3 regions of the Bradyrhizobium sp. 215_C5_N1_1 genome follow, and region 3 is predicted to be linked to each of the others. Evidence: predicted binding sites of a transcription regulator. Region 3 holds the regulator's gene; each other region holds the start of a gene.
The links. The regulator LexA, encoded in region 3, represses DNA repair genes until DNA is damaged. The targets are predictions, from matches to a motif close to TGTTCNNNNTGTGTTCNG.
Positions count from the first base shown of each region.

Region 1: a site for LexA is predicted at 8,189-8,206, ahead of recA (recombinase RecA). Genes of this name have one in related genera too.
Region 2: a site for LexA is predicted at 1,289-1,306, ahead of uvrA (excinuclease ABC subunit UvrA). Genes of this name have one in related genera too.

Region 1 is NZ_CP197228.1:3,263,011-3,273,147, reverse strand. It holds gene alaS (alanine--tRNA ligase) at 1-705, opposite strand, end outside; glycine riboswitch at 939-1,027, shown strand; gene gcvT (glycine cleavage system aminomethyltransferase GcvT) at 1,190-2,338, shown strand; gene gcvH (glycine cleavage system protein GcvH) at 2,349-2,717, shown strand; gene gcvP (aminomethyl-transferring glycine dehydrogenase) at 2,898-5,765, shown strand; gene AB7G19_RS15320 (hypothetical protein) at 5,744-6,913, opposite strand; gene recA (recombinase RecA) at 7,008-8,096, opposite strand; gene AB7G19_RS15310 (hypothetical protein) at 8,728-8,901, opposite strand; gene AB7G19_RS15305 (hypothetical protein) at 9,194-9,391, shown strand.
Region 2 is NZ_CP197228.1:4,329,934-4,340,070, forward strand. It holds gene uvrA (excinuclease ABC subunit UvrA) at 1-1,192, opposite strand, end outside; gene AB7G19_RS20845 (outer membrane protein) at 1,497-2,252, opposite strand; gene AB7G19_RS20850 (outer membrane protein) at 2,398-3,123, opposite strand; gene AB7G19_RS20855 (outer membrane protein) at 3,352-4,098, opposite strand; gene AB7G19_RS20860 (outer membrane protein) at 4,322-5,011, opposite strand; gene AB7G19_RS20865 (outer membrane protein) at 5,245-6,006, opposite strand; gene AB7G19_RS20870 (single-stranded DNA-binding protein) at 6,456-6,953, shown strand; gene AB7G19_RS20875 (DUF2306 domain-containing protein) at 7,156-7,554, shown strand; gene gyrA (DNA gyrase subunit A) at 7,723-10,137, shown strand, end outside.
Region 3 is NZ_CP197228.1:4,177,768-4,187,904, reverse strand. It holds gene AB7G19_RS20180 (bifunctional diguanylate cyclase/phosphodiesterase) at 1-485, shown strand, start outside; gene AB7G19_RS20175 (S41 family peptidase) at 577-1,914, opposite strand; gene AB7G19_RS20170 (alpha-hydroxy acid oxidase) at 2,222-3,355, shown strand; gene AB7G19_RS20165 (HAD family hydrolase) at 3,369-3,995, shown strand; gene AB7G19_RS20160 (hypothetical protein) at 4,151-4,345, shown strand; gene AB7G19_RS20155 (molybdopterin molybdotransferase MoeA) at 4,577-5,788, shown strand; gene lexA (transcriptional repressor LexA) at 5,965-6,666, shown strand; gene AB7G19_RS20145 (hypothetical protein) at 6,874-7,092, shown strand; gene AB7G19_RS20140 (hypothetical protein) at 7,285-7,719, shown strand; gene AB7G19_RS20135 (GAF domain-containing protein) at 7,943-8,884, shown strand; partial or broken gene AB7G19_RS20130 (ComEC/Rec2 family competence protein) at 8,894-10,137, opposite strand, start outside.

The DNA of each region.
Region 1 (10,137 bases), 910 kb from region 3:
GGCCATGCGCTCCAGCCCCATGCCGGTGTCGATCGAGGGACGCGGCAGATCCACGCGCTCCTCCTTCGTCACCTGCTCGTATTGCATGAACACGAGATTCCAGAATTCGAGGAAGCGATCGCCATCCTCTTCCGGCGAGCCCGGAGGTCCGCCCCAGATGTGGTCGCCGCGGTCGATGAAGATCTCCGAGCACGGGCCGCACGGCCCGGTGTCGCCCATCGCCCAGAAATTGTCCGAGGTCGGGATGCGGATGATGCGGTCGTCGGAGAAGCCCGCGATCTTCTTCCACAGCCCGGCCGCCTCGTCGTCGGTGTGGTAGACGGTGACGAGCAGCTTGTCCTTCTTGAGCCCGAACTCCCGCGTGATCAGGGTCCAGGCCAGCTCGATCGCGCGCTCCTTGAAATAGTCGCCGAACGAGAAATTGCCGAGCATCTCGAAGAAGGTGAGATGGCGCGCGGTGTAGCCGACATTGTCGAGGTCGTTGTGCTTGCCGCCGGCGCGCACGCATTTCTGCGACGTGGTGGCGCGCTGATAGGGCCGCTTCTCGACGCCGGTGAAGACGTTCTTGAACTGCACCATGCCGGCATTGGTGAACATCAGCGTGGGATCGTTGCGCGGCACCAATGGCGAGGACGACACGATCTCGTGGCCGTTCTCGGCAAAGAAGTTCAGAAAGGTCGACCTGATCTCGTTGACGCCGCTCATGTTCATCCAATCGGGTGTGCTTGGACCCGCGATACGCCATCCAAACCGGGCATTTGGGCTGATATCTGCGGGTCAAAGCGCTTTTAGACAAGGCCAGCTGCGCTGTCCAGAAACTGTGCAAGGAGATCAGTGAGTTGCCGCAGGCGCGCAATCCCGTTTGCAATCCCGTTGAAAGCCGCCAGGTGCGCGTTGACAGGCTTGGCCGGCCTGTGGTCTGTACCCATCTGTATCGTACGGCCACGTCGGGAGAGACCGGCTTTGGTGCCGGCGCCGAAGGAGCAACCGCCCCGGAAACTCTCAGGCAAAAGGACCGCGTGGCTTTGACGACATCTGGAAAGAGGCGCCGACGGGCAAATACCTTTTCATAAGGGTTGGCCCGGACTGCGTCCGCCGACGGGATAATACTCTCAGGCACAGCGACAGATGGGGCTTCGACTGGTGTCCATCGGGGAATCGTCCCCGGGGAACCGCCGAGGGCCCCGTAATGCTTGCGCGCCACGACCAAGATTCCCTCAAACGTACGCCCCTTCACGGGCTTCATGTCTCCCTCGGCGGCAAGATGGTGCCGTTCGCGGGCTATGACATGCCCGTTCAGTACCCCGCGGGCGTCCTGAAAGAGCACCTCCATACCCGTTCCTCCGCCGGCCTGTTCGACGTCTCCCATATGGGCCAGCTCGCGCTCCGGCCGAAGTCGGGCAAGGTCGAGGACGCCGCCCGCGCGCTGGAACGGCTGGTGCCGCAGGATATCGTGGCGATCGCCCCGGGACGGCAGCGCTATGCCCAGTTCACCAATCCGGACGGCGGCATTCTCGACGATCTGATGGTCGCCAATTTCGGCGATCACCTGTTCCTGGTCGTCAACGCCGCCTGCAAGGAAGCGGACGAGGCGCATCTGCGCGCGCATCTCTCGGACGACTGCATCATCGATTCGCTTCAAGACCGCGCCCTGATCGCGCTGCAGGGCCCGAAGGCGGAAGCGGTGCTGGCGAAATTGTGTGCAGAGGCGCCCGCCATGAAGTTCATGGATGCCGGCCCGCACAAGGTCGCCGGCCTCGACTGCTTCGTCTCGCGCTCCGGCTACACCGGCGAGGACGGGTTCGAGATTTCGGTCCCCGCGGCCGATGCCGAGCGCCTCGCCAAAACGCTGCTGGACAATCCCGATGTGATGCCGATCGGCTTAGGGGCCCGCGACAGCCTGCGGCTGGAAGCCGGGCTCTGCCTCTACGGCCACGACATCGACACCGCCACCACGCCGGTCGAGGCCGCGCTGGAATGGTCGGTGCAGAAGAGTCGCCGCAGCGGCGGCGCGCGCACCGGCGGCTTTCCCGGCACTGATGCGATCCTCGCTCATTTCGATAACGGCGCAAGCCGCCGCCGCGTCGGCCTGCGTACGGAAGGCCGCGCGCCGGTGCGCGAGGGCGCGCTGCTGTTTGCGGATGACGCCGGCGGCGAGCCGATCGGAAAGGTCACCTCGGGCGGCTTCGGCCCGAGCCTGAATGCGCCGGTCGCGATGGGCTACGTGCCCACGGCATCGAGCGCGCTCGATACAAAACTGTTCGCCGAGGTGCGCGGCCAGCGGCTGCCGCTCACGGTCGCCGCCATGCCTTTCGTGAAAAACACCTACAAACGCTGAGGACAAGACAATGACCACGACGCTGTACACCTCCGACCACGAATGGCTGGCCATCGACGGCGACGTCGCCACCGTCGGCATCACCGACTACGCGCAGTCCCAGCTCGGCGACGTCGTGTTCGTCGAGCTGCCCAAAGCCGGCCGTGCGCTGAAGAAGGCCGAAGCCGCCGCCGTCGTGGAGTCGGTGAAGGCCGCCTCCGACGTCTACGCGCCTGTTACGGGCGAAGTGCTCGAGACCAACGACGCGCTCGCCGCCGAGCCGGCGCTGGTGAACTCGGACGCGCAAGGCAAGGCGTGGTTCTTCAAGATCAGAATTGCCGACAAGAGCGAGCTCGGCGGCCTCATGGATGAGGCCGCCTACAAGGCACATACGGCGTGAGATGAAGCGAACTCTGACCTCATATTCGGTGTCATCACCCGCCTTGTGCGCACTGCGCACTGGGGCGGGTGATCCAGTACGCCGCGGCTTCTCGGCTCAAGCCGTGACGCCTGCGTTTACTGGATGCCCCGCCTTCGCGGGGCATGACGGCGACAGCGAAATCTAAAGCGAGGACCCATGATGACCGCGCACCGCAAATCCAATGGCGACACCGCCGCCACCTTCGTTCGCCGCCACATCGGCCCGTCGGCGCGCGACGTCACCGCAATGCTGGAGGCCGTCGGCGCCAAGAGCGTGGACGCCCTGATGGCGGAGACGCTGCCGGCCTCGATCCGGCAGACCGCCCCGCTCGACCTCGGCAAGCCCTTGAGCGAGACCGAGGCGATCGCGCACATGGCCGAGCTCGCGCGAGAGAACCAGGTCTTCACCTCGCTGATCGGCCAGGGCTATTCCGGCACGGTTTTGCCCGCGGTGATCCAGCGCAACATTTTGGAGAACCCGGCCTGGTACACGGCCTACACGCCCTACCAGCCCGAGATCAGCCAGGGCCGGCTGGAGGCGCTGCTCAACTTCCAGACCATGATCTGCGACCTCACCGGGCTCGACGTCGCCAACGCCTCGCTGCTCGACGAGGCGACCGCCGCGGCCGAAGCCATGGCGCTCGCCGAGCGCCACTCGCGGGTCGAAGCAAAAGCCTTCTTCGTCGACAAGGACGTGCATCCGCAGACGCTGGCGGTGATGCGCACCCGCGCCGAGCCGCTGGGCTGGACCCTGATCGTCGGTGATCCCCTCGCCGATCTCGACAAGGCCGACGTGGTCGGCGCGCTGCTGCAATATCCGGGCTCCTCGGGCGCCGTGCGCGACCTCAGGCCCGCGATCGCGACGTTGAAGGCCAAGGGCGCGCTCGCGATCGTTGCCGCCGATCTCTTGGCACTGACGCTGCTCGCCTCGCCCGGCGAGTTGGGCGCCGACATCGCGATCGGCTCGGCGCAGCGCTTCGGTGTGCCGATGGGTTATGGCGGGCCGCACGCGGCCTATATGGCGGTGCGCGATGCACTGAAGCGCTCGCTGCCCGGCCGCATCGTCGGCCTCTCCGTGGACTCGCGCGGGATGCCGGCCTATCGCCTCGCGCTGCAGACCCGCGAGCAGCACATCCGCCGCGAGAAGGCGACCTCCAACATCTGCACCGCGCAGGTGCTGCTCGCCGTGATCGCCTCGATGTACGCGGTCTATCACGGCCCCGAGGGTCTCTCGCAGATCGCGCGCAACGTGCATCGCCGCGCCGCCGTGCTCGCAGCGGGCTTGCGCAAGCTCGGCTTTGCGCCGCAGTCGGATAGCTTCTTCGACACGCTCAGCGTGGACGCCGGTGCCAAGCGCGCCGAGATCGTCGCGCGCGCGGCTGCCGAGAAGATCAACCTGAGCGTCGGTGAGACGGCGTTGCGCATCGCGCTCGACGAGACCACAACGCCGGCAACCGTCGAAGCGGTCTGGCGCGCATTCGGCGGCACGCTCACCTATGCCGAGATCGACGCCACCACGCGCGAGGCGCTGCCGGAGTCGCTCAAGCGCACCACCGCCTTCCTCACCCATCCCGTGTTCCACGCGCATCGCTCGGAAACCGAGATGCTGCGCTACATGCGCAAGCTCAGCGATCGCGACCTCGCGCTCGACCGCGCCATGATCCCGCTCGGCTCCTGCACGATGAAGCTGAACGCGACGACCGAGATGATGCCGCTGACCTGGCCGGAGTTCGGCAGCCTGCACCCGTTCGCCCCGCGCGAGCAGGCCAAGGGTTACCACGCACTGTTCGCGCGGCTGGAAAAATGGCTGTGCGATATCACCGGCTATGACGCGATCTCGCTGCAGCCGAATTCGGGCGCGCAAGGAGAGTATGCCGGGCTGCTCGCGATCCGCGGCTATCATGCCGCGCGCGGCGAGACGCACCGAAAAATCTGCCTGATCCCCTCCTCCGCCCACGGCACCAACCCGGCTTCGGCCGCGATGGTCGGCATGGACGTGGTGGTGGTCGCCTGCGAAAAGAACGGCGACGTCGACGTCAACGATCTCCGCGCCAAGGCCGAGAAGCATTCGGCCGATCTCGCCGCGGTCATGATCACCTATCCCTCGACACATGGCGTGTTCGAGGAGCACATCCGCGAGATCTGCGACATCGTGCACGGCCATGGCGGCCAGGTCTATCTGGACGGCGCCAACCTCAACGCGCAGGTCGGCCTGTCGCGGCCCGGCGATTACGGCGCCGACGTCAGCCATCTCAACCTGCACAAGACTTTCTGCATCCCGCATGGCGGCGGCGGCCCCGGTATGGGCCCGATCGGCGTGAAGGCGCATCTCGCGCCGTTCCTGCCCGGTCATCCGGCGACGCAAGCCGAAGCACCGGTCGGCCCGGTCTCGGCCGCGCCGTTCGGCTCGGCGTCGATCCTGACCATCTCCTACATCTACATTCTGATGATGGGCGGTGACGGCCTGAAGCGCGCCACCGAGATCGCGATCCTCAACGCCAACTACATTGCCGCGCGCCTCGATGCGCACTTCCCGGTGCTCTACAAGAACGCGAAGGGCCGCGTCGCACATGAGTGCATCGTCGACCCGCGCGCGCTGAAGACGACGTCGGGCGTCACCGTGGACGACATCGCAAAACGCCTGATCGATTACGGCTTCCATGCCCCGACCATGAGTTTTCCGGTGCCGGGGACGCTGATGATCGAGCCGACCGAGTCGGAATCGAAGGCGGAGCTGGACCGGTTCTGCGACGCCATGATCGCGATCCGGAAGGAGATCGCCGAGGTCGAGGCCGGCCGCTTCAAGATCGAGGCTTCGCCTTTGCGTCACGCCCCGCACACCGTGCACGACATCGCGGACGACGATTGGAATCGCGCCTACACCCGCGCCGAGGGCTGCTTTCCCGACGGCGTCTCGCGCACCGACAAATACTGGTGCCCGGTCGGTCGCGTCGACAACGTCTATGGCGACCGCAACCTGGTGTGCTCGTGCCCGCCGGTGAGCGATTACGCGGAAGCGGCGGAGTAAGGGATCGTAGCTTCGTAGGGTGGGCAAAGCGACTTGTCCGCCGTAGCTCGAAGAGCGAAGGCGGAAGCGTGCCCACCACCTTTATGCGCGTTGGAATATGGTGGGCACGGCGCTTGCGCGCCTTTGCCCACCCTACGTCCCCGAACGCGTATCAAGGGTGCAACGAGCGAACGGTTCTGTCGGTCCCAACGCCACAGCCGTTCGTTGGTCAGAAGCGTTCCGCCCCACCAGCGTCTGATCGGGGTTTGACGGCGGAAATCCTCCCGGCCTTCAAGGACCGCTTCCCCAAATTCGGTGAGCGATAGCCGGCTTCGGCGAAAGGCGGCGTTGCGGCCTCGCGCATCGTGCGGGGCCAGCGTCGCGAGTTTCGGATCGAGACCCGTGATCACCGGCATTGGGCCGGACCCAAGCCCTTCGAGCAGCGGGCCCAATTCCCATTGATCGAACACGCGCGTTTGCAGCGGACCGTCCGGTTGAAACAGCTCCTTGGTACGGTTGTGCCCCCGCGCAATCAGGTCGAGAAGCCGCGCTTCCGTCGTACCTAGTCCGGTGATTGGTGATGGCAGTTCTGCCAGCAATTGTTCCATCGCAGGCTTCAGGAAGGGCAGCCTGGGGAAATCCCTGCCGAGCAATCCGAAACAGAGCTCCGGCGTTGGCGCCCGGTAGGCTTCCCAGGCCATGTTGGCGATCTCGAAGTCGCAGTCCGCGACCTCCAATTCCCGCACCATACGATCGCGAAGCTCTGTGCCGTCCGCTCCGCGCAGATCGAAATTGACACGTCGCAATCTCAGACGATCGGTGATCGATGGATGGGACCGCAAATAATCGAGGATCCAGATCAGTTGCAACTGACTATTGGGCTCAGGGTCGAACCACAGCTCGATGAGATCGACGCCATAGGTCTCGCAAAACCAAATCAGGCCTGTCTCTTTGTGCGCGAGACCGGTCTGAGGCAACCGGCCAACAAGATCGGACCAACGCACCTCCGGATCGCCTCTGACATAGCCTCCCGTCAGGTATTGCTCGAGGTGATGCGAGGTAGGCAGTGGCCCCGAAACGAAGCGAAAGATGAACGGCACGACCATGTCGGCGCGATCCGCATGGGCAAGACCGACGCCGGACGAACTGGTCAGGATCACGCGTTTCATCGCGAACGCCCCACAAAACGAAACGGGCACTGACGACGTCGGCAACTCAACGTCCTCAGCGCCCGCTCCTCGCGAAAGTTCTTCGCGTTAGGCCTTACTCGTCCGCCGGCTCCTCGCCGTCGGCGTCACGCTCCGGTGCACCGGCGAGAATCTGCTCGGCGATCAGGCCGGAGTTCTGGCGGATCGAGGTCTCGATCTTGGCGGTGATGTCGGGGTTGGCTTTCAAAAACGCTTTCGAGTTCTCGCGGCCCTGGCCGAGGCGCTGGCTGTCATAGGAGAACCAGGCGCCGGACTTTTCGACGATGCCGGCCTTGACGCCGAGATCGAGGATCTCGCCCATCTTGGAGACGCCCTCGCCGTACATGATGTCGAATTCGACCTGCTTGAAGGGCGGCGCCAGCTTGTTCTTCACCACCTTGACGCGCGTCGTGTTGCCAACCACTTCGTCCCGCTCCTTGATCGCGCCGATGCGGCGGATGTCGAGACGGACGGAGGCATAGAATTTCAGCGCGTTGCCGCCGGTCGTGGTTTCCGGCGAGCCGTACATCACACCGATCTTCATGCGGATCTGGTTGATGAAGATCACCATGGTGTTGGATTTGTTGATGGAGGCCGTCAGCTTGCGCAGCGCCTGGCTCATCAGACGGGCCTGGAGACCCGGCAGCGCGTCGCCCATCTCGCCCTCGAGCTCGGCCTTCGGCACCAGAGCCGCGACCGAATCGACCACCAGCACGTCTACCGCACCCGAGCGCACCAGCGTGTCGCAGATTTCCAGCGCCTGCTCGCCCGTGTCCGGCTGCGAAATCAGGAGCTCGTCGATGTTGACGCCCAGCTTGCGCGCATAGACCGGGTCGAGCGCGTGCTCGGCGTCGATGAAGGCGCAGATTCCGCCCTTCTTCTGCGCTTCCGCCACCGTGTGCAGCGCCAGCGTGGTCTTGCCCGAGGATTCCGGCCCGTAGATTTCCACGACGCGCCCCTTCGGCAGACCACCGATCCCGAGCGCAATGTCGAGCCCGAGGGAACCCGAGGACACCGCCTCGACATCCATCGACCGGTCGTTCTTGCCGAGCTTCATCACCGAGCCCTTGCCGAACTGGCGCTCGATCTGGGAGAGCGCGGCGGCCAGAGCTTTACTCTTGTCCATGGAAGATCCTTCGACGATACGCAGGGCAGTGTTGGACATTGGGTCGTGCTCCTTATGGCGAGGATTCGCTAGAGGGACAAACGATTGGCGGGGCGGGCCGGCGATAAAAGTAATGTACCCTATTTGTTCCAAGTTCGCAATATGTTCTTTCGCGGATTTTGGTACTGGCCTGTTTCCGGCGACATTGCCCTGGTTTGAAATGACACGTGGCCTGTTTTGTTCTGGGCCAACCATAAGGTGTATTCACGGGCGGAACACGCCGTCATATATTACCGAAATTTCCCGGGTCTGGCACAATCTGCATAGACGCTCGTTCCGATTGAGCGCAGGGTTCCCTCTCAATCGGGGGGTGACACCATGACCGAGCGACTTATTCAGACAGGTATTGTCACCGTAGGCACCGTGAACGCTGGCCTAATCGTCTGGCTGATCCTGATGATTTGAGGCCGCCTCAGTTGGCGGCCTCTTTTCCATCCAGCTTCTCATCGATGTAGGCCCGCGCTCCCTTTGAGGCCGCTCTAGTGGGAGCCATTCCTGCGAAGCGATCTCCTTGCCCGATCCTGGGATAAACAATCCATTCCCATTTTTCTTCGGTGAGTGGCCGGCCATAAAGCCGCCGTCCGGTGCGGTCCTATAGTGGCCCTACTTCGCATCTGCGAGTGGCCGGCATCTAACCGGCGGGTTTTTCTTTGTCCTCGTGCGGCTGCTCGCCACGGTTTTCGGCAGTCTGCTCCGGATCCCCGGGCTTCTTCCCGGCCATGTTCCCAGGATTGAAATGGTACTTGCCGTCCGGATTCTCGCCGGGCTGCTTCTCATTTGGATTTTTATTGTTGTCGTCGGCCATAAGGCTGTTCCTTTAGAGGGAGGAACAACATGCAACAGGGCGGGCAATCCCTTAGTTCCTACCAGTGGCCTACTTTGCAATCCCGAGTGGCCTATTTCGGCAGTACCCGGATGCTGGCCTGGTTTCCGAGCGCGGTGGCCTAGTTTGATTTTCGCGGTGGCCCGATTTGGATTTGAAGAACGGACCGCAAACGAATGTGTTCCGCTAAGCGAACATGAGGTGTAGAGTTCCGTAGAACTTCTGTGCCCCTTGAAAGTTTTAAGCAGAGCGAACTTTGTGACAGGAGGAAGTCATGAAGCGCTTCCGATTCAAACCGGATAGAGTGCTTGGAGAGCGGCTCATCAAGGAAGCCAGACTAGCGCGAGAAAAGGCAGAACAATTGCAGGCGGCCCCAGAGCAAGAGGCTCTTTTGAAGAAGGCCCACGAATCCGATGTCGCCGCCCGCATTGAGGAATGGTTGAAATCATCCGGCTTGCAGCCGCCGAAGTAAGCCCGTCGCGTTGACTCCGCTGGTTCTCGAAACAGCGGGCCAGCGGGCCATGCAAGATCATCTGGTTCAACTTGAGAAGCTGCGGAAGGACGCGGCGGAGTGCGCTCTCATCCGCGACCGACGCCGCTAAGCGCGAACTATTCGACCGCCTCGCAAGTCATCTCACAGTCCTGGCCGACCAAGTTGAAATGGCGATGCTCGAACGGAAGACCGGTTAAGGCCGCCTCAGTTGGCGGCTTCTTTGCCAGCTTCCCGGCGAAGCTTTCGCAAAAGGATTTCGATGTAGCCTTCCAAGTCAGCCACGCTGTCAGCCGACAATCCCTCCGGGAAAAACGCGCAAGCTCGCCATTCATAGAACCACGGAAAAGAAGTGCCCTAATCCGCCTCTGCGCGTGTGAAACGATCTCGTCTCCTGCCCGTATCTATTGGCCTGGGGGATTTCAATGCCCAGTTCGACGCAGCGCCGCCACGCATCCATTTGAGCTTGGTCGCGTTGTGCCGTTGAACCTTCTCGTCATCCATTCGGACTGATCAATATCCGGGATTTTGCTAATCCCTCTCGGGGCTGGAACGCCGCCGCCTGCGCTTCATTTCAAGCGGGCGGCGTTTTCATTTCATTTGTGGCCTGATCTCCACTGAGCGGCGCCGACAGTTTCACACGACTGTCATGGCACGTTCCTAGCATTGTCATGCGACGGGGGTCCGGCGCGCGGCTCTCCGTCCAACCTCGGCCTAGACCACCAGAT
Region 2 (10,137 bases), 150 kb from region 3:
CGTAGGAGAACTTGATTTCGTCCTCGCCCGAGCCAAGGAGGATCGCGTTCTGCGTCTTCTTCGGCAGATCCTTCCATTTGGTGGTCAGCGTGAACTTGTAGTGCTTGCCGAGCGCGGTCAGCGTCTGCACGTAGTAGGGCGACGACGACTTGGCCCAGGGCGCGATCGCGCCCTTGCCGATGGCGAGCTCCTTGTCGGGGATGACGAGGTCTTCGTCGACATGCTGCTCGACGCCGAGGCCGCCGCAGGCCGGGCAGGCGCCGTAGGGATTGTTGAACGAGAACAGGCGCGGCTCGATCTCCGGAATCGTGAAGCCGGAGACGGGGCAAGCGAATTTTTCCGAGAACAGGATGCGCTCGGGCCCGCTCTTGTCGTGGATCTTTGCGGTCTTCTTTTTCTCTTCGGCAGGCGCAGCGGCGGCGGGCGCGTCGGCGAATTCGACGACGGCAAGGCCCTCGGCGAGCTTAAGCGCGGTCTCGAAGCTCTCGGCGAGACGCTGGCCGATGTCGGCGCGCACCACGATGCGGTCGACCACGACGTCGATGTCGTGCGGAAATTTCTTGTCGAGCGTCGGCGCCTCCGCGAGCTCATGGAAGGTGCCGTCGATCTTGACGCGCTGAAAGCCCTTCTTGAGCCATTCGGCGAGCTCCTTGCGGTACTCGCCCTTGCGGCCGCGCACGACGGGGGCGAGCAGATAGAGGCGGGTGCCTTCGGGCAGCGCCAGCACGCGGTCGACCATCTGCGAGACGGTCTGGCTCTCGATCGGCAGGCCCGTGGCGGGCGAATAGGGCACGCCGACGCGCGCCCAGAGCAGGCGCATGTAGTCGTAGATCTCGGTGACGGTGCCGACGGTCGAGCGCGGGTTCTTCGAGGTCGTCTTCTGCTCGATCGAGATCGCCGGCGACAGGCCGTCGATCTGGTCGACATCAGGCTTCTGCATCATCTCCAGGAACTGACGCGCATAGGCCGACAGCGATTCGACGTAGCGGCGCTGGCCCTCGGCATAGATGGTGTCGAAGGCGAGCGAGGATTTGCCGGAGCCTGACAGCCCCGTGAACACCACCAGCTTGTCGCGGGGAATCTCGACGTCGACATTCTTGAGGTTGTGCTCGCGCGCGCCACGGATCGTAATTGCGCGCAGGCTGGATCCCGCGTTCTGCTGTTGGCGCTTCGCCTTGATCACTTCATCCATCCGAGTTGCCCTCAACGAATCCCAAAGGTGCGCGATCGCGCCAACAAAAAAGGCGCGCGTCGCCCGGAACCGGGATCGGCGCCGATGGGTATGGCAGCGAACGTAGGAAGAACGGGGACGGATTTCCAGTGGCGTGTGCGAATCGTCAACGGATTGTTGGCGCGCTGGCGGCATCTGGCAGGAGCGGGGCGCCCGGAACATGCGAAGGGCCGGCGCGAGGCCAGCCCTTCGTTCGCGTTTGAATGCGGATTTGGGGCAATCCGCACGTGATCAGGACTTGGAGGTTCCTGAGGGAAGCTTTGTCTCAGTATTTGGCGACGACCGGGCCGCCCCAGCGGTAATTGATGCGGATCAGGCCCATGTCGATATCCTGGCCGATCCTGTCGGTGCGCGGGGCGAAGCCGCCGACGAGAGTTGCGAAGTCGGCGCTGTGATGGCCGAGGAAGACATGGTTGTACTCGCCGCCGACCGACCAGTTCTCCACAAAACCCCATTCCACGCCGATGCCGATCGCGTAGCCCCAGCGGGTCTGGTTGACACTGTTGAACACCGCGGCCGGGACGCCGGGGACGAAGGTGTCGTACTTGTCGTGCGCCACCGCGGCGCCAGCCTTGCCATAGAAGAGCAGGTTGTTGACGGCGTAGCCCATCTGGCCAGTGAACAGGCCGAAGCTGTCGATCTTGGTCTGGTTGGTGAACAGCGGCAGCGCCACGCTGACATTGCTGCCCTTGAAGTCGGCCCAGTTGCCCTGGCCCTCGATGCCGAACACCCAGCGCGATTTCTGCCAGCGATAGCCGAGTTGTCCGCCGACCGTGCCACCGTCCGCATTGTGACAGCCTTCGCCAACGGCCGGATCGACAGCGATGCCGAGCGCGCGGGTCACGCCCCAGCATGCATGGGCCAAGCCGCCGCCGCCGTTGATGCCGGCATAGATGCCGCTCCAGTCATAGACGGGAACGGCGGCCGCCGGCGCCTTGTAGAGTGGGAGATCGGCGGCGGTAGCCGGCGCGACCGCGCCGAGTGCGAACAGGCTGACCGCAGCCAGCATCCACGTCTTCATGTCACGTCCCCAACTCGCCAAAGCCATTCGCGGACGCATTGCGCGCGCCTCACGACTCCAAGACGGTTGGGTGCACCCTCGCGCGAAAACAAAAAGGCCGGCACAAGGCCGGCCTTTCGTAACGCGATGGCGTTGGAGACGAAGATCAGTATCTGGCGATGAGGGGGCCGCCGAACCTGTAACTGACGCGGGCCGTTGCAATGTCAACGTCCTGGCGGATCCGATCGGCGCGCGAGAACGTGCCGTTGTTGAACGTAAAGCGGTTGTCGCGCGATCCCATGAAGCCGTGCACATAATCGACGCCGACCACGATGTTGGGCGTTACGCCGAAATCGAGGCCAGCACCAACCGCTCCGCCCCAGCGCGTTTCATTCGCCCTGTCGAACACGAAGCCGGTGGCGGTGGTGAAGCCCTCGTATTTGTCGCTCACAACCATCGCACCACCCTTCGCGTAGAACAGCACATTGCTCCAGGCGTAGCCGACCTGGCCGGTCACGAGGCCGAAGGCGTTGATCTTCGAGCGGTCTGAGCCGACGCCGCCGGCAGCCAAGCTCGGTCCATTGGAGCCGCTAAGGTGAGCCCAGTCGCCCTGGCCTTCCACGCCGAACACCCACGACGCGCTTTGCCAGCGAAAGCCGGCCTGGCCGCCGGCCACGCCGCCGGTCGCGGTGTGGCAGCCCTCCGATGCGGGGGGAGTGATCGGCGCACCGAGGATGTTGGTGACGATGTCCCAGCAATTATGGCTCCAGCCGCCACCACCGTTGGCGCCGATGTAGAAGCCGCTCCAATCGTAGACCGCGCCGATCATCGGGGCAGGAGCTTTGGTGTAGGGCCTCGCCGCCAGATCGGCCGCCGAAACGGAAGTGGTCATCGCGACTATGCCGGCGGCGGCAAGCATAAACTTGTTCAAGACGGACCCCCCAAGGCCAAAGTTGTTGCGATCTTCGATACAACCTTTGAGGTGCGACAGTCTGTCACCGGAGGGTCACAGCGCGCCGAAAAATGGAACTTGTCCGCAAGCGCTCGCGCCGTACGCGCGAAAACAAAAAGGCCGGCGCAAAGCCGGCCTTTCGTAACGCGATGGCGTTGATGGCGAAGGTCAGTACTTCGCCACAACCGGGCCGCCGAAGGTGTAGTTCACGCGGACCGTGCCCATATCGACGTCCTGCTTGATACGGTCGATGCGGTCGTTGATGCCGAGAATCGTGAACGAGTTGTTGCGCTTGCCCATGAACAGATGGTCGTATTCGATCGCAACGGACCAGTTCGGCGCGAAGCCGAATTCGAGGCCGGTGCCGACCGCGCCGCCCCAGCGCGTCTCGCTTGCGCTGTCGAGGACCACGCCGACGACCGTGCCGTTGTACTTGGCATGCGTGACCGCCGCGCCACCCTTCACGTACCAGAGCACATTGTTCCAGGCATAGCCGACCTGGCCGGTGAACAGGCCGATCGCGTCGATCTTGGTCTCGTTGACCAGCGGAGCAAGCGCCACGCTCGTATTCGAGCCCTTCAGATTGGCCCAGTCGCCCTGGGCTTCAAGGCCGAACACCCAGCTGGCCGACTGCCAGCGATAACCGACCTGGCCACCGACGACGCCGCCTGTCGCATTGTGACAGCCTTCAGCCGTGTCCGGACCCGCAACGCCGAAGATATTGTTGACATCCCAGCAGTTGCGGCTCGAAGCGCCGCCGCCGTTGATGCCGAGGTAGAACCCGCTCCAGTTGTAGATCGAGGCCACAGCAATGGGCGCCTTGGTGTAGGGGCGGGCCGCCAAATCGGCCGCCGAGGCGGGAGCCAACGCGCTGAGTGCGAACAGACTGGCCGAGGCCAGCAAAACCTTCTTCATTTCAATTCCCCAGTTTCGTTTCTCTTTGTCGACCAAAAACGGCCGACCCAATGACCCAACCGATGTCATTGCTCTACACCATTAAAGCCGAAGGTTGTGTCGCCGGGATACCACAGCTTTCCCCGAAAACGTTGGGAATCGGTTGGCCTGGATCTGGACGCGCGAAAACAAAAAGGCCGGCGCAAGGCCGGCCTTTCGTAACGCGGTGCGTTGGAAGCGAAGCTCAGTACTTCGCGACCACCGGGCCCCCGAAGTGATAGTTCACGCCGACCTGCACGGTGTGGAAGTTGAGCGTGCCGGTGGGCAGGGCGCCCGAGAAGTAGGTCTCGCCGCCGAGGCTGCGATAGAGGTACTCGCCCTTGACCGACCACTGCGGAGCGAAGAACGCCTCGACGCCCGCGCCGACGGTCCAGCCGGAGTGCCACTTGCTGTCCGACGCGGTCAGGCCGAGAGCGGAGAGGGTGATCTTGTTGTCGATCCAGGCGTAGCCGCCGGTGCCGTAGAACAGGACCTGATTGACGGCGTAGCCGATACGGCCGCGCACGGTGCCCATGGCATCGGTCTTCGAGCTCGCCGTTGCGGTCACAACGCCGAATCCGGGAACAACAGTGGCGCCGGTCGCCGAAGCGCTGACGTCAGCCCAGGAACCATCAGCCTCGACGCCGAACACGACGTTGCCGGTCTGCCAGTTGTAGCCGGCGGTGCCGCCGACGAAGCCACCCTTCATCTTCGGGTCGCCGGAACCGTTTTCCCAGGCGCCGCCGCCGACGATACCGAGGTAGAAGCCGGTCCAGTTGTAGACCGAGGCCACCGCCACCGGAGCCTTGGTGTAGGGGCGCGCCGCGAGATCAGCGGCCGAAGCCGGAGCAGCGAGAGCGAACAAACAGGCCGAAGCCAACAAAACCTTCTTCATTTTCAAACTAATCCCAGTCCCGGTTTCTGTTTTTGCCTTCCGTGCGTTCGGAAGGACATCGGACGCCGTGGTCCAACTGATGTCGTGCTTACACGAGCAAAGCCGCAAGTTGCGTCTCCCAAAAGCCACAATAATCGCAAAACGTAACGGTGACTGACCTATAATTCCCGTTGCCCACGCAAAAAGGCCGGCGCGAGGCCGGCCTTTGATCTCCAAGCGATTTCAGAGGGATGTCAGTATCTTGCGATCATCGGACCGCCCCAGCGATAGTTCACGCGGACGAGGCCGATATCGACGTCCTGGCTGATGCGATCGGAGCGTGTGGCAACGCCGAGCGGGGCGAAATTGCCGGATCCGGTGAAGCCGATGGTGCGGTTGCCGAGGAAGATGTGGTCGTACTCGAAGCCCACGGTCCAGTTCGGGGCGAATCCGAACTCGACGCCCGCACCCACGGTGCCGCCCCAACGGGTCTCGTTGGCCCGGTCGAACTCGAGGCCGCTGGCGACGTCGAAGCTGCGGTAGCGATCGCTGACGACGGCGCCGCCGCCCTTCACGTAGACCAGGACGTTGTTCCATGCGTAACCGACCTGACCGGTAATCAGGCCGAAGGCGTTGATCTTCGAACGATCGCGCAGGCCGCTGATCGCACTGATGTTGTCACCCGAGAAATCGGCCCAGTTGCCCTGGCCTTCGAAGCCGAACACCCAGTTGGCTGACTGCCAGCGGTAGCCGACCTGGCCGCCGACCGTGCCGCCGGTCGCGTTGTGGCAGCCTTCGCCTACGAGAACGCCACCGCCGATATCGACGTCCCAGCACTTGTGGCTGGTGCCGCCGCCGCCGTTGATACCGATGTAGAAGCCGCTCCAGTCGTAGATGGTCGCGATCATCGGTGCCGGAGCCTTGGTGTAGGGACGCGCAGCGAGATCTGCCGCGATTGCGGGAGCCGACAGCCCCAACGCGATTGCACCAATAGTACCAATCAAAATCTTATTCATTGCAGTCCCCCCAGTTTCTGACCGCTTTTCGAAGTCCCCGAAGCGGCTGATCAGGCGCGACGCCTATAAGAATCTAATTCCGCGGCAAGCGTAGCTTAGGCGGGAGGCGGAGTCCGTCTCCGGAATGCAACAGTCGGGCGGCATCTGAACTGCTTCTAACTTGATGAATGTTAAGCTGTTTCGCCGTCCTCAGGAATTCGGGGAAATTCCATTTGGCGCAGGCCGTCTTTGTGCAGCGCGGTGTCGTCTTGCCAACGCAACAAGGTGAGGGGTGTCATAAGAACAAATCTGGAACGAACCCGCCAGGGGTGCTATATATGGGGATAAGTGGAGGGGTGACGGGCCGATCCGTCCGCGCAAGCGTATAGGGTCGCGTCAACAGGTTGCAGAGGACGCGGGCGCGTCCCGGGCCTTCTAAAATTCAGTGGCATTCGGAGTGGAGAGCGGCGATGGCGGGAAGCGTCAACAAGGTCATTCTGGTTGGAAATCTCGGCAAGGATCCCGAAATCCGCCGCACCCAGGACGGGCGGCCGATCGCGAATTTGAGCATCGCCACCTCGGAGACCTGGCGCGACAAGAACAGCGGCGAGCGCAAGGAAAAGACCGAGTGGCATCGCGTCGTGATCTTCAATGAAGGGCTCTGCAAGGTCGCCGAGCAGTACCTGAAGAAGGGCGCGAAGGTTTACATCGAGGGTGCGCTCCAGACCCGCAAATGGACCGACCAGAGCGGCGCCGAGAAGTACTCCACCGAGGTCGTGCTCCAGGGCTTCAACTCGACCCTGACGATGCTCGACGGCCGCGGCGGTGGAGGCGGCAGCTTCGGCGACGAGCCGGGCGGCGATTTCGGCTCCTCCGGTCCCGTCAGCAGCGCGCCGCGCCGCGCAGTTGCCGCCGGCGGTGGCGGTGGTGGCCGCAACAGCGACATGGACGACGATATCCCGTTCTGAGGCGGGCGGGGGCGCTTCGCCCCTGATGTCACCTTGCTCGCTTGAAACGACAGGATTTCTTACCAATTGGCGGGCAAAGCTCGGTTTTTCCGGGCTTGCCTCATGTGCTGCCTCAAGCCTTTGACGAGGAGTGATGTGAATGGTATTAACTTGATGTTAATCCTATTCACATGGGTCGGCCGTCGATTAGAGGAAGCCCTGCATGAGCGTTGCGCCACTGCTTGAGGCTGCTCCGGCGATCCCGCTGCATGCCTTTGCCGCCATGGCCGCCTTCGTGCTCGGCCTCGTTCAGTTTGCCGCCCCCAAGGGCACGCTGCCGCACCGGACGATCGGCTGGATCTGGGTGGCGCTGATGGCGGTGGTGGCGGCCTCGTCGTTCTGGATCCACCAGATCCGCCTGGTCGGGCCGTTCAGCCCGATCCATCTCCTGTCGATCTTCACGCTGGTGATGCTACCGCTCGCGGTGTGGCGGGCGCATACCCATCGCATCACCGATCATCGCCGCGCCATGATCCTCCTGTTCACGGGGGCGCTGGTCGTGGCGGGCCTGTTCACGCTGGTGCCCGGCCGCATCATGCACCGGGTGATTTTCGGGGCCTGAGACGTGGTTCCCAATGGCTCATTCCAGCTCCGTTCGAAGCGATCGTGCTGAGCTCGTAAGTCTCTGGAAAAACAGTCGGAAAAACCGCTTCCCCAGACCTCGCAAGGGTGGTTATCAGGGGGGCGATGCGCTATATGATTCCCAGATAAAATCTCACCGGATTTCCCCTTGGCTGACGACGACAACAAGCCCGGCGACCAGCCGGCGCAACCCTCGGACATTCGTCCCGTTTCCATCTACGAGGAGATGAAGAAGTCCTACCTCGATTACGCGATGAGCGTGATCGTGGCGCGTGCGCTGCCTGATGCGCGCGACGGGTTGAAGCCGGTTCATCGTCGCATCCTCTACTCGATGAACGAGCAGGGGCACACGCCCGACAAGAAGTACGTCAAGTCGGCGCGCGTGGTCGGTGACGTGATCGGTAAATATCATCCGCATGGCGACCAGTCGATCTACGACGCCATGGTCCGGATGGCGCAGGACTTCTCGATGCGCGTGCCGCTCATCGACGGCCAGGGCAATTTCGGCTCGGTCGACGGCGATCCCCCGGCCGCCTATCGGTACACCGAAGCGCGACTGACGAAGGTGGCGTTGGCTCTGCTGGCCGACATCGACAAGGACACCGTCGACTTCCAGCCGAACTACGACAACAACGAAACCGAGCCGTCGGTCCTGCCGGCCAAGTTCCCGAACCTCCTGGTCAACGGGGCGGGCGGCATCGCGGTCGGCATGGCCACCAACATCCCGCCGCACAATCTCGGCGAGGTCATCGACGCCTGCGTCGCGCTGATCGACAATCCTGCGCTCACCATCGAGGAACTCATCAACATCGTTCCGGGACCGGATTTCCCGACCGGCGGCGTCATTCTCGGACGCGCGGGCATCCGCGCCGCCTACCACCTCGGCCGCGGCTCCATCGTCATGCGCGGCAAGGTCGCGATCGAGACCATCCGCAAGGAGCGCGAGGCGATCATCATCACCGAGATTCCCTACCAGGTGAACAAGGCGACGATGGTCGAGCGCATCGCCGAGCTGGTCAAGGAAAAGAAGATCGAGGGCATCGGCGACCTGCGCGATGAATCCGACCGCGACGGCTACCGCGTCGTCATCGAATTGAAGCGCGACGCCGTGCCGGATGTGGTGCTGAATCAGCTGTACCGATTCACGCCGCTGCAGACGAGCTTCGGCGTCAACATGGTGGCGCTCGACAGCGGCCGTCCGCGGATCATGCATCTGAAGGACCTGCTGGCGATCTTCGTCGACTTCCGCGAACGGGTCGTCACGCGGCGCACCAAGTTCCTGCTCGCCAAGGCGCGCGATCGCGCCCACATCCTGGTCGGTCTGGCGATCGCGGTCGCCAATATCGACGAGATGATCCGCGTCATCCGGACCTCGCCCGACCCGACCACTGCCCGCGACACCCTGATGTCGCGCGACTGGCCGGCACGAGACGTCGAGGACATGCTCACGTTGATCGACGATCCGCGCCACCGCATCAGCGAGGACGGCACGATCCGGCTGTCGATGGAACAGGCGAGGGCCATTCTCGACCTGCGCCTTCAGCGCCTCACCGCACTCGGCCGCGACGAAATCCGCGACGAGCTCGACAAGCTCGCCGGCGAGATCGCCGACTATCTCGACATCCTGCGCTCGCGCGCGCGCGTGCTGGGCATCATCAAGACCGAGCTCGCCGAGGTGAAGGCCGAGTTCGCGACCCCGCGCCGCACCGTGATCATCGAGCAGGAGGGCGAGGTCGAGGACGAGGACCTGATCCAGCGCGAGGACATGGTCGTCACCGTCTCCCACGCCGGCTACGTCAAGCGCGTGCCGCTGTCGGCCTACCGGGCGCAGCGCCGGGGCGGCAAGGGCCGCGCCGGCATGCAGACCCGCGACGAGGATTTCGTCAGCCGCCTGTTCGTGGCGTCGACGCACACGCCGGTGCTGTTCTTCTCGTCGCGCGGCCAGGTCTACAAGGAGAAGGTCTGGCGCCTGCCGATGGCCGCGCCGAACGCGCGCGGCAAGGCGCTCATCAACATCCTGCCGCTGGAGCAGGGCGAGCGCATCACCACCATCATGCCGCTGCCGGAGGATGAATCGACCTGGGGCAACCTCGACGTGATGTTCGCCACCACCGGCGGCAACGTCCGGCGCAACAAGCTGTCCGACTTCGTCGACGTCCGCCGCTCCGGCATCATCGCCATGAAGCTCGATGAGAATGAAGCGATCGTGGACGTGCAGATCTGCACCGAGCGCGACGACGTGCTGCTGACCGGCGCCGGCGGCCAGTGCATCCGCTTCCCTGTCCCCGACGTGCGCGTGTTTACCGGCCGCACTTCGATGGGCGTGCGCGGCATTGCACTTGCCGAAGGCGACAAGGTGATCTCGCTGGCCATCTTGCGCCACATGGAGACCACCTCGGACGAACGTTCGGCCTATCTGAAGATGCGCCGCGCCGTCGCTGGCGAGGCCGCGACCGAGGAGCCCGCAGTGGATGCCGAGGCCGAGGAGACCTCCGGCAGCTTCCAGCTTCCGCAGGAGCGCTATATCGAGATGTCGGCGGCCGAGCAGGTCGTGCTCACCGTC
Region 3 (10,137 bases):
CGGCCCTTGCCGCCTCCAATTTGCCGGCGAGCCGGCTCGAGCTCGAGATCACCGAGGCTGTGCTGATCCGCGACGACGACACCGCGCTTGCGATCCTGCATCAGCTCCGCACCATCGGCGTGCGCATCGCGCTCGACGATTTCGGCACCGGCTACTCCTCGCTGAGCTATCTGCACCGCTTCCCGTTCGACAAGATCAAGATCGACCGCTGCTTCGTCAGCGACATCGCCGGTCCCGACGGCTCCGCGAGCATCGTGCAGGCCGTCGTCAACCTGGCTGCCGCCCGCCGCATGACCACCACAGCCGAGGGCGTCGAGACCGAGGAGCAGCAGCGCCTGCTCCGTGCGCTCGGCTGCTCCGAGATGCAGGGCTATCTGTTCAGTGCCGCAAAACCGGCCGACAAGGTGCTGGAGCTGTTCGCGCTGCACCGCAGCCGCCTCGCCCAGCGCGGCGGCGAGGAAAGCCGGCACCGCGAGGCCAGCTAGGGCGGTCTTCCCAACAATTGGAAGCGTCACCGCACGAATTCGCCCGGGAGCGGTCATCCGCTCCCGGGCGATATCTGGACGTCGTAAGGTTTTAGTTCGGTACCGCCGCCTTCGGCGCGGGCTTGGCGGCGACCGCATTCGCGGTCACGCCGTGCAGGAAGTCGTAGGCCGCATGCAGGGCCTTGTCGTCCTTCTCTTCCGGCGGGACGTAGGACTGCGATCCGGTCTGCTCGGTGCCGTCGGCGGCCTGCAGATGGCCGCGCATCTGCGACTCCGCCATCGTATCCATCCGGCCCTTCAGCTCGGGTGGCACGTCCTGCAGGATCTCGATGTCGGGCGCGATGCCCTGGGCCTGGATCGAGCGGCCCGACGGCGTGTAATAGCGCGCCGTGGTCAGCGCCAGCGCGCCATTGCCGGCGCCGAGCGGAATGATGGTCTGCACCGAGCCCTTGCCGAACGAGCGCGTGCCGATGATCGTGGCACGCTTGTGGTCATGCAGCGCGCCGGCGACGATCTCCGAGGCCGAAGCCGAGCCGCCATTGACCAGAATCACCAGCGGCTTGCCCTTGGTGAGGTCGCCGCCATGGGCGGTGAAGCGCTGGGTCTCTTCGGGATTGCGGCCGCGGGTCGAGACGACCTCGCCGCGCTGAAGGAAGGCGCTCGACACCGAGACGGCCTGGTCGAGCAAGCCGCCCGGATTGTTGCGCAGGTCCATCACGTAGCCGACCAGCTTCTCCGGCGGAACGTCCTTGGAGATCGACGCGATCGCCTTCTTCAGGCCGTCGGTGGTCTGCTCGTTGAACGAGGTGACGCGGATATAGCCGATGTCGCCGTTCTCGACGTGGAAGCGCACCGGACGCACATGGATGATCTCGCGCTTGATCGCGACGTCGAGCGGAGCGTCGGCGCCCTTGCGCACGATGGTGAGCTTGGTCTGGGTATCGACCGGCCCCTTCATCTTGTTGACGGCCTGCTCGAGCGTCATGCCCTGCACGGCATCGCCGTCGATCTTGCTGATGAGGTCGCCGGACATGATCCCGGCCTTGGACGCCGGCGTGTCGTCGATCGGCGAGACGACCTTGACCAGGCCGTCCTCCATCGTGACCTCGATGCCGAGCCCGCCGAACTCGCCGGAGGTGGTCTCCTGCATCTCGGTCCAGGCCTTGTCGTTCATGTAGCGTGAATGTGGGTCGAGCGAGGTCACCATGCCGGTGATCGCACCCTCAATCAGCTTGGAATTGTCGGGCTTCTCGACATAGCTCGCCTTCACCCGCTCGAACACTTCGCCGAACAGATTGAGCCGGGAATAGGCATCATCCGCGCTCGCTGCCGCCCGTGCCGCCCATACTCCACCGTGCGGGCTGGCGACCAGAAGGGTTAGACACGCTCCCGTGAGTGCGCCCAGGGGGAACAGCAGGTTTTTCCGCATGGATAGACTGGCCTTCTTGCTTGGAGCTTTGCTTTGGGCTTGTGAGGCGCCATGCAAATGGCGATCCAGCCCGCTGTTCACAATACCATTCTGGTTTCTTCAAGGCCGGGACGCCACGCTGGCGGGTACATCGTAAAAATCTCTTCGCCCGGGCCTAAACTTTTGGCAACGTTCCGAAACCGTTTCGCGCAACGCGGGAATCGGCCGGCCGGCCCACGCCTCTCAGCTATGCGATTTTAGGATGGTTTTGGAGGGCCGGACACGATAGGCGATGACAATAACGCTTCAAATTCTCGGGAGGACAACAATGAATGACGCGCCCCGCATCCGGCCGGAAAGGAACGTCGAACTCGGCGCCAGCGCCGAGCCATTCCAAAACCTGCACGAATTCATCCGCAAGGCGCGCGCCAACCTCAACCAGAACGCCTGGGACTATATCGTCGGCGCCGCCGAGACCGAGACCACGATGCGCCGCAACCGCATGGCGCTGGACGAGATCGCCTTCCGGCCGCGCGTGCTGCGCGACGTCCGCGAGGTCGACGGCTCGGTCGAGCTGTTCGGGCGCCGGATGCGGCTGCCGGTGGTGCTGGCCCCTGTCGGCGCACTGGAGATCTTCGATCCGGATGGCGCGGCGAGCGTCGCCCGCGCCTGCGGCACCTTCGGCGCGGCGCACATGCTGAGCTCGGTGTCCGAGCCCGGCCTGGAGAAGACCGCCGAGGCCGCCCCTGATGCGCTGCGGCTCTATCAACTCTATGTGCGCGGCGACGACGATTTCGTCGCCGATGTCGTCAGCCGGAGCGAGAAGAACGCCTACGCCGCCTTCTGCCTGACCGTTGATACCGCCCATTACAGCCGTCGCGAACGTGACATTGCCAAGCGCTATGTTCGCGAGAGCCGCCTGCGCGCCACCGGCGGCGATTACCAGAAGGGCCTGGAGTGGCGGACCGTGAAGATGATCAAGGACAAGTTCAAGATCCCGCTCATCCTGAAGGGCATCGCCACCGCCGAGGACGCCCGGATCGCGGTCGACCACGGCGTCGAGTGGATCTACGTCTCCAACCATGGCGGCCGCCAGCTCGATCACGGCCGCGGCGCCATGCATGTGCTGCCCGAGATCGTCGACGCCGTGAAGGGACGCGCCAAGATCATGGTCGACGGCGGCTTCTGCCGCGGCACCGACATCGTCAAGGCGATCGCGGCGGGCGCGGACATGGTCGGCATCGGCCGGCTGCAATGCTGGGCATTGGCCGCAGCCGGCGAGGCCGGCGTGAGGCGAATGCTGGAGTTGCTCGAGGACGAGGTGCTGCGCTGCCTAGGCCTCTTGGGCGCCACCTCGTTCGCCGAGGTCGACAAGTCCTGCCTGCACCAGGCGACCGCAACGAATGCGCCGAGCGTGTTCAGCGCGTTCCCGCTGTTCGACCATGACCCCTATCGATATTGAGTGAAAGGATGCAATGAGCTCGCTCTCTCCCGGCAGCGCGGACGCGCTCCTGTTCGATCTCGGCCGCGTCGTGCTCGACATCGATTTCTCCAAGGCGATCGCCTGCTGGGCGGGACATGCCGGCTGCAAGCCGGAAGCCATCGTCGCGCGCTATGTACGGGACAGCGAAGCCTATCGGCTGCACGAGGTCGGCAAGATCAGCGACGAGGCCTATTTTGACTCGCTGCGCGTCTCGCTCGGGATCGGCATCTCGGACGCGCAGTTCCTGGAGGGCTGGAACGCGATCTTCGCCGGCGAGATGCCCGATATCGCCGAGCTGCTGCCGCGTGCGGCCAAGCAGTTGCCGCTCTACGCCTTCTCCAACACCAACCGGCCGCATGTGGACCACTTCTCGAAGGAATATGCCGCCCTGCTCGGCCATTTCCGCGAGCTGTATCTGTCGTCCAGCATCGGCCTGCGCAAACCCGATGTGGAGGCCTTCGACCATGTCGTGGCGGCGATCGGCGTGCCCGCGAACCGTATCGTGTTCTTCGACGATCTTGCCGAGAACATCGAAGGAGCGCGGTCGCGCGGCCTGACCACGGTCCACGTGACCTCGCCCCGCGACGTCGGGAACGCCCTCAAGGCGCTCGGAATCTGATCTCTGGCCGGCAAGCCGACGGGCCGCGAATGGAACTATTTTGCCTGGGGGCGAGGAACCAAAACCCTTTGTGCATTTTTATACGGAGTTCCCGGAACGATTGCCCCTCTCAGGACTCATGAGTCCGTTGGGAATTCTACATCGGGCTTATCGTCGTGTTGGGCAAAACCTACCTCACCAAGCAGGCCTCTCTGCTGATGAAATTCGCCAGGACCACATCGGATTCTGAGCTTTCCGCCAAGCTGATCAGCAAGGCCGCCGACCTGAAATCCCAGGCCGACCCGCTGCCTGACAGGGATCAGGGCCCCGCAGCGCCGGACGTCAGTCCGTACAAGCAGCCGGGGGGCTGACCGATGCTGGCCGTGGCTCTCGTCTTTCTCGTCCTCGCCATGGCCATCCTCGTACCGGTCTGTCTCGCCTTCTGGATCATGCCGCGGCGGACTTGATGCTCACCCTTCATCGCAGAGCGGATGACGCAGGATAAATCATCCTGCGCGGCCACTGTTTTGCCTCTGCGCCTGCACTCGGCTAGAACTCTCGCCGCCGATTTGCCCGAACGGGCCCAGCAGGAGTTTTCACCCGTGGCCCTGATGCCGGTTTCCGACGCGCTCGCTGCGGTGCTGGCGGGCGCAGAGCCGCTGCCTGAAGAGATGATCGCGCTCGACGCAGCCTTCCACCGCGTGCTCGCGCGCGACGTCGCCGCGCGGCGCACGCAGCCGCCGCAGGCGATGTCGGCAATGGACGGCTATGCGGTGCGCGCGGTCGATGCGGCGAAGATCGAATCCCAGCTCACCCTGATCGGCGAGGTCGCGGCGGGCCGCCCGTTTGCGGGATCGATCGGCGCCGGCGAGGCCGTGCGTATCTTCACCGGCGGTGTCGTTCCCGATGGCGCTGATGCGGTCGTGATCCAGGAGGACACGATCGCGGACGGCAAGCGCATCACCATCAAGGAAGCCGCCGTAACGGGGCGGCACATCCGCCCCGCCGGCGTCGACTTCTCGGAAGGCGACGTGCTGCTGCGCAAGGGAGCCCGGCTCACCGAGCGCGACCTCGCGCTCGCCGCCGGCATGAATTACCCGCAATTGCCAGTCCGGCGACGCCCGAAGGTCGCGATCCTCGCGACCGGCGACGAGCTGGTGATGCCGGGTACGACGCCGGGCCACGGCCAGATCGTCTATTCCAACGGCTACGCCCTGCACGCGCTCGCCCGCAGCGAGGGCGCCGATACCATCGACCTCGGCGTTGCCGCCGATACGCTGGAGGCCACCACGGCCGGCATCGGCCGCGCGCGGGAGAGCGGCGCCGACATCCTGATCACGACCGGCGGCGCGTCGGTCGGGGACCACGATCTGGTCCAGCAGGCGCTGAGGGACGAAGGTATCTCGATGGCGTTCTGGAAGATCGCGATGCGGCCGGGCAAGCCGATGATGAACGGGCGGCTCGGCGCGATGCGCGTGATCGGCCTGCCCGGCAATCCCGTGTCATCCTACGTTTGCGGCTTCCTGTTCATGGTGCCGTTGATTCGCGCGCTTTCGGGCCGTTCGATGATTCATCACCGCCGCGAACGCGCGGTGCTCGGCCGCGATGTCGGCGCCAACGACCAGCGCGAGGATTACCTGCGCGCACGCCTCGAGCTGCGCGATGACGGCACGCTCGTCGCCCTTCCGGTCAATCACCAGGATTCCTCGCTGCTTGCGAATCTCGCTGCGGCACAGGCACTTCTCGTGCGCGCGCCATTCGCGTCGAAGGCCGAAGCCGGCACGCCTTGCGAGGTCTTGCGGCTGCCCGTCTGAGCGCTTCGTTCGCGTGCGTTCCGCGAACTTTGTCGCGTTCACGGTAAATTAAGCAGTTGCGGAACATGTATCGAACATATAGTGTCCGTTCATGATTTGTTTCGAGAATGTAGCGGCTTACTGCTGAATTCAGCGTCTCGGAATCGAACGACATCAACCGGGGGATTTTGGTCGAGATGTTAACGCGCAAACAATACGAGCTCCTGCGGTTCATCAGCGAACGGCTGAAGGAAAGCGGCGTGCCGCCCTCCTTCGATGAGATGAAGGACGCGCTCGACCTGCGCTCGAAATCGGGCATCCATCGCCTGATCACTGCGCTCGAGGAGCGCGGCTTCATCCGGCGCCTGCCCAACCGGGCCCGCGCCATCGAGGTGATCAAGCTGCCCGAGCTTCAGGCCGCTGCCGGCAGCCGCCGCGGCTTCACGCCGAGCGTCATCGAAGGCAATCTCGGCAAGGTCCGCACGACTTCGAGCCCGCCGGCGGACGAGGGCGAGCGCCCCGTCGCGGTCCCCGTGATGGGCCGCATCGCGGCCGGTACGCCGATCGAGGCCTTGCAGACCCGCAGCCACACCATCAGCGTACCGCCTGACATGCTCGGCTCGGGCGAACATTACGCGCTCGAAGTGCGCGGCGATTCCATGGTCGAGGCCGGCATTCTCGACGGCGACATGGCGCTGATCCAGCGCAACGAGAGCGCCGATACCGGCGATATCGTGGTGGCGCTGATCGACGACGAGGAGGCGACGCTCAAGCGCTTCCGCCGCCGCGGCGCCTCGATCGCGCTCGAGCCCGCCAATGCGGCCTATGAGGTCCGCATTCTGCCGCCCAACCGGGTGAAGATCCAGGGCAAGCTGATCGGGCTGTACCGGAAGTATTGATACCGGACGTGCCGGTATCGGTTATTTGGCGCCCCGCGCGCTTTGGATCGGCATCGCCGATCCGAGATTGGAGCGGACGATTGTCCGCTTCCGCTGGATAGTCTTTCTGGTTTCGCGCAGATTATCCGGCCCCTCCTCCAGCGGTAAATCCTCGGCACGCCGCACGAAGCAGCTCTGCTTCGCGGCCTTCAGGTTCGAGGAGAAGTCATGCGCCGGATCGTTCTGAGCACAATTGCTGTGGCGCCGCTGATCGCAGCATCAGCGTCGCAAGCCTTGGACGTACAAACCTTAGCCGCGCAATCGCGGCCCCATGTCCGCAAGGACACCGCCGTTAGCGAGCAAGTCCGCAAGGCCCTCGACGCCGTCGACCAACCGTCGCGGCCGGGCTGGCAGTATTCCGGCTGGTCGGCGCCTGCGGGGCGCTGACACGCGCCTGCAGAATGCAAAGGGGCGGGCTTTGTTCCTGGTGGATTCGGGAAAGTTAATGTGATTGCGGCCTGCGGCGGCGAGCCGTAGATTTGCCTACAACCCGGCAGAACGTTTGGTATTTCCACTCTGATAGAGGCCTGCGCCTCGATTAAGAGACGTGGGTCGCTATCCCTGCATGAGGAGCACCCGATGTGTGACTACAGCCTGCATGCCGTCGCGTCGCGTCCCGCCGAAGTCGGCGAGACGATCGTCACGACAACCTTCCGCGGCACCTCGACGCGCGGCTTTGCCTCCGCGGCCGATCCGACCGTCGCGGTCTGCCTGCTCCCGGGGACGGAGCTCGCCTTCGCCGACAACGTCCGCTACGACAATCGCTGGATCTGGACGCGCACCGTCAATTCGCGCGTCGGCAAGTTCGGCAAGATCGATCCGCACATTCCCGATCGCCATCATGATGCGATCGAATTCCCCGACGGCAAATCCGTGCTGGTGACGCAGCTGGTCGAAGGCCAGCGTGCGACCGTGCTGCAGCTACCGGTGACCCAGCCGCTCGGCGAGCGCGAGCACAAGCCGCAGACCATCACCGACAGCCGGACAACCATCACCCGCCTGCCGATCGGCTGATGCAGCCATTCCCGGCCGACAGGTCGGGCCAGGATTGAAATCGCCATCGCCGGCCGAGGCCGGCGAGATGGTGTCGTTTGTGTCCCGCGAAACTCCATCGGGCGGACCAAGCCGTGGCGTCTCCCACCGCACGAAGTTTGCGCTGTCCTGCCTGAATTTTGAACGTCCGTTCCGCAGCCAAATGGCCGATGCTTGGTGCGGCTTGAGACGGCGGGCACGTTCGATGAAGACCTTCATTCGCGTCGTTGAACTCTGGGTGCCTGACCGCACGCGCATGCGGCTGGAATTCGGCGGCGGCCTCTACGGCGAAGGGTTGTCCGCGTTTAGGGACGTGAGCGAGGATCTGCACTTCGGATATGACGAGGGACTTCCCGGCAAGGCCTGGGCCGGCGGCCACCCCGTGATCCTCACTAGATTCACCGATTCCTATTTCAAGCGGACCGATCAGGCCATCGCCGCCGGGCTGACCTGCGGCGTGGCGGTGCCGGTGTTTTCAGGCGAATTCCTGCAAGCCGTCATGGTGCTGTTCTGCGGCGACGACGAGGCCCATGTCGGCGCGATCGAACTCTGGCACAACGATGCCGAAACCTCCCACGAGATGGGGCTCGTCGACGGCTATTACGGCACCGCCGACATGTTCGAATTCAACTCCCGCCACACCAGATTTCCGCGCGGCTTCGGCCTTCCCGGCCGCATCTGGAAAGCCGGCCTGCCGCTGATCATCAAGGACCTGCACGATGCCAGGAGTTTTCTGCGCTGGGAGGACGCCGCCAAGGTCGGAATCAATCTCGGCGTCGGCGTTCCCTACCGGACCGGCACCGATCAGACCTGGGTGCTGACATTTCTCTCCGCGCAGGCGACCCCGATTGCGCGACGCTTCGAGATCTGGGTCCCGGACGAGGCCCGTTCGGCGCTGGTCTTCCGCGCCGGCGATTGCAGCGCGCAGACCGACCTCGCCGCGCTCTATGCGACGAAATCCATCGCCAAAGGCGAAGGCAGCATCGGCGGGGCCTGGGCCACCGGCATGCCCGCACTCAACGACGATCTCGCGCGTGACGTCTCGGTCGCGGCCTTGCAGGCCAGCGCCTCTGGGCTGAGCCAGATGGTCGTCCTTCCGGTGATCGGCAACGCCAGGCTCGACGCCGTGCTGGCCTGGTATCTGTAACCCGTCCGCTCAATCCTCGGCCTGCAGGTCGGCTTCCGATGGCGTCGCGTCGCGGTTGCGGGGAGCCGCCGCCTGCGGCGCAAGGCTCGCGCTGAAATCCGCCTCGCCGGCCGCCGCCGGCGACCACGGACGGTCTGTCCCCCTCGTCTTCGCCGCCTGAACCGCAAAACCGTCGCCGCTTCGCGTCAGCGCCAGCGCGCCTTGCCTTGCGAGACGCTGACGGTCGACAACCATCGCCGCGCAATCCGGCGGCGCCGGCCGCGCCGTCACCACCAGCGCGGCACGGCTGCAATCGTCAGCCAGTGAATCGATGCGCAAGGCCAGCGCGACCAGGCGCCCGTCGGCGAGCGGCGTCACGCAGCCGGCTTCGTCGCACGACACGCCGGCGGCCAGTGAGGCACTGCCGGCGTCGCGCGGATCGGCGTCGGCGGCGAGCCATTCCTTCAGAAGAAAACTGTCCTTGCTCGACCTGATGAGATGCAGGTGCCCATCCCTGCCCCGCACCGCGACGCTCTGGCCGTCACCGGCGATCAGGATATCGGGCTGGCGCGCGCACAGTCCCCAGAGGATCGCGGCCAACAACACCACCGCGCCGGCCCAGCGCAACGGCGTGCGCAACAAGCCCATCACGATGATTCCCAAGCTTGCCGCGATCAGCGGTGCTATGCCGAAAGCCGAGATGCGGCCGACCGCGCCCGGCAAAGCGGCCACCCAGCGCGACACCGCAACCATCCAGTCGATGCCGATCCCCATCAGCCACCAGAACGGACCATCGAGTCCGAACGGCGCTGCAATCAAGCCCAACAGGCCCGCGGGCATCACCAGGGCCGAGACCACCGGCATCGCCCCGAGGTTGGCGAGCACGCCGAACGGCGTCACGCGGTGAAAATGGAAGGCGGCATAGGGCGTGGTCGCGAGCCCCGCAATCAGCGAGGCCAGGAACAGCATCGCGATTTCGCGCCCGCCCCACATTGCAATCCGCGCGGTCGCGGAATGATCGGGCGACGCAAACAGGTTCGGCATGCCGATCTGCACCAGCGCCACCAGTCCGAGCGTCGCGGCGAAGGACATTTGAAAACTCGGATGCACAAGTGCTTCCGGTGCGACCGCGAGCACGATCAGCGCGGCCACCGCCAGCGTGCGGAAGGTGATGGCACGGCGATCGACCATGACCGCGATCAGCACCACCGCCGTCATGAAGAACGAGCGTTGCGTCGCGACCTCCGCGCCCGACAGCAGCAGATAGAACGCGG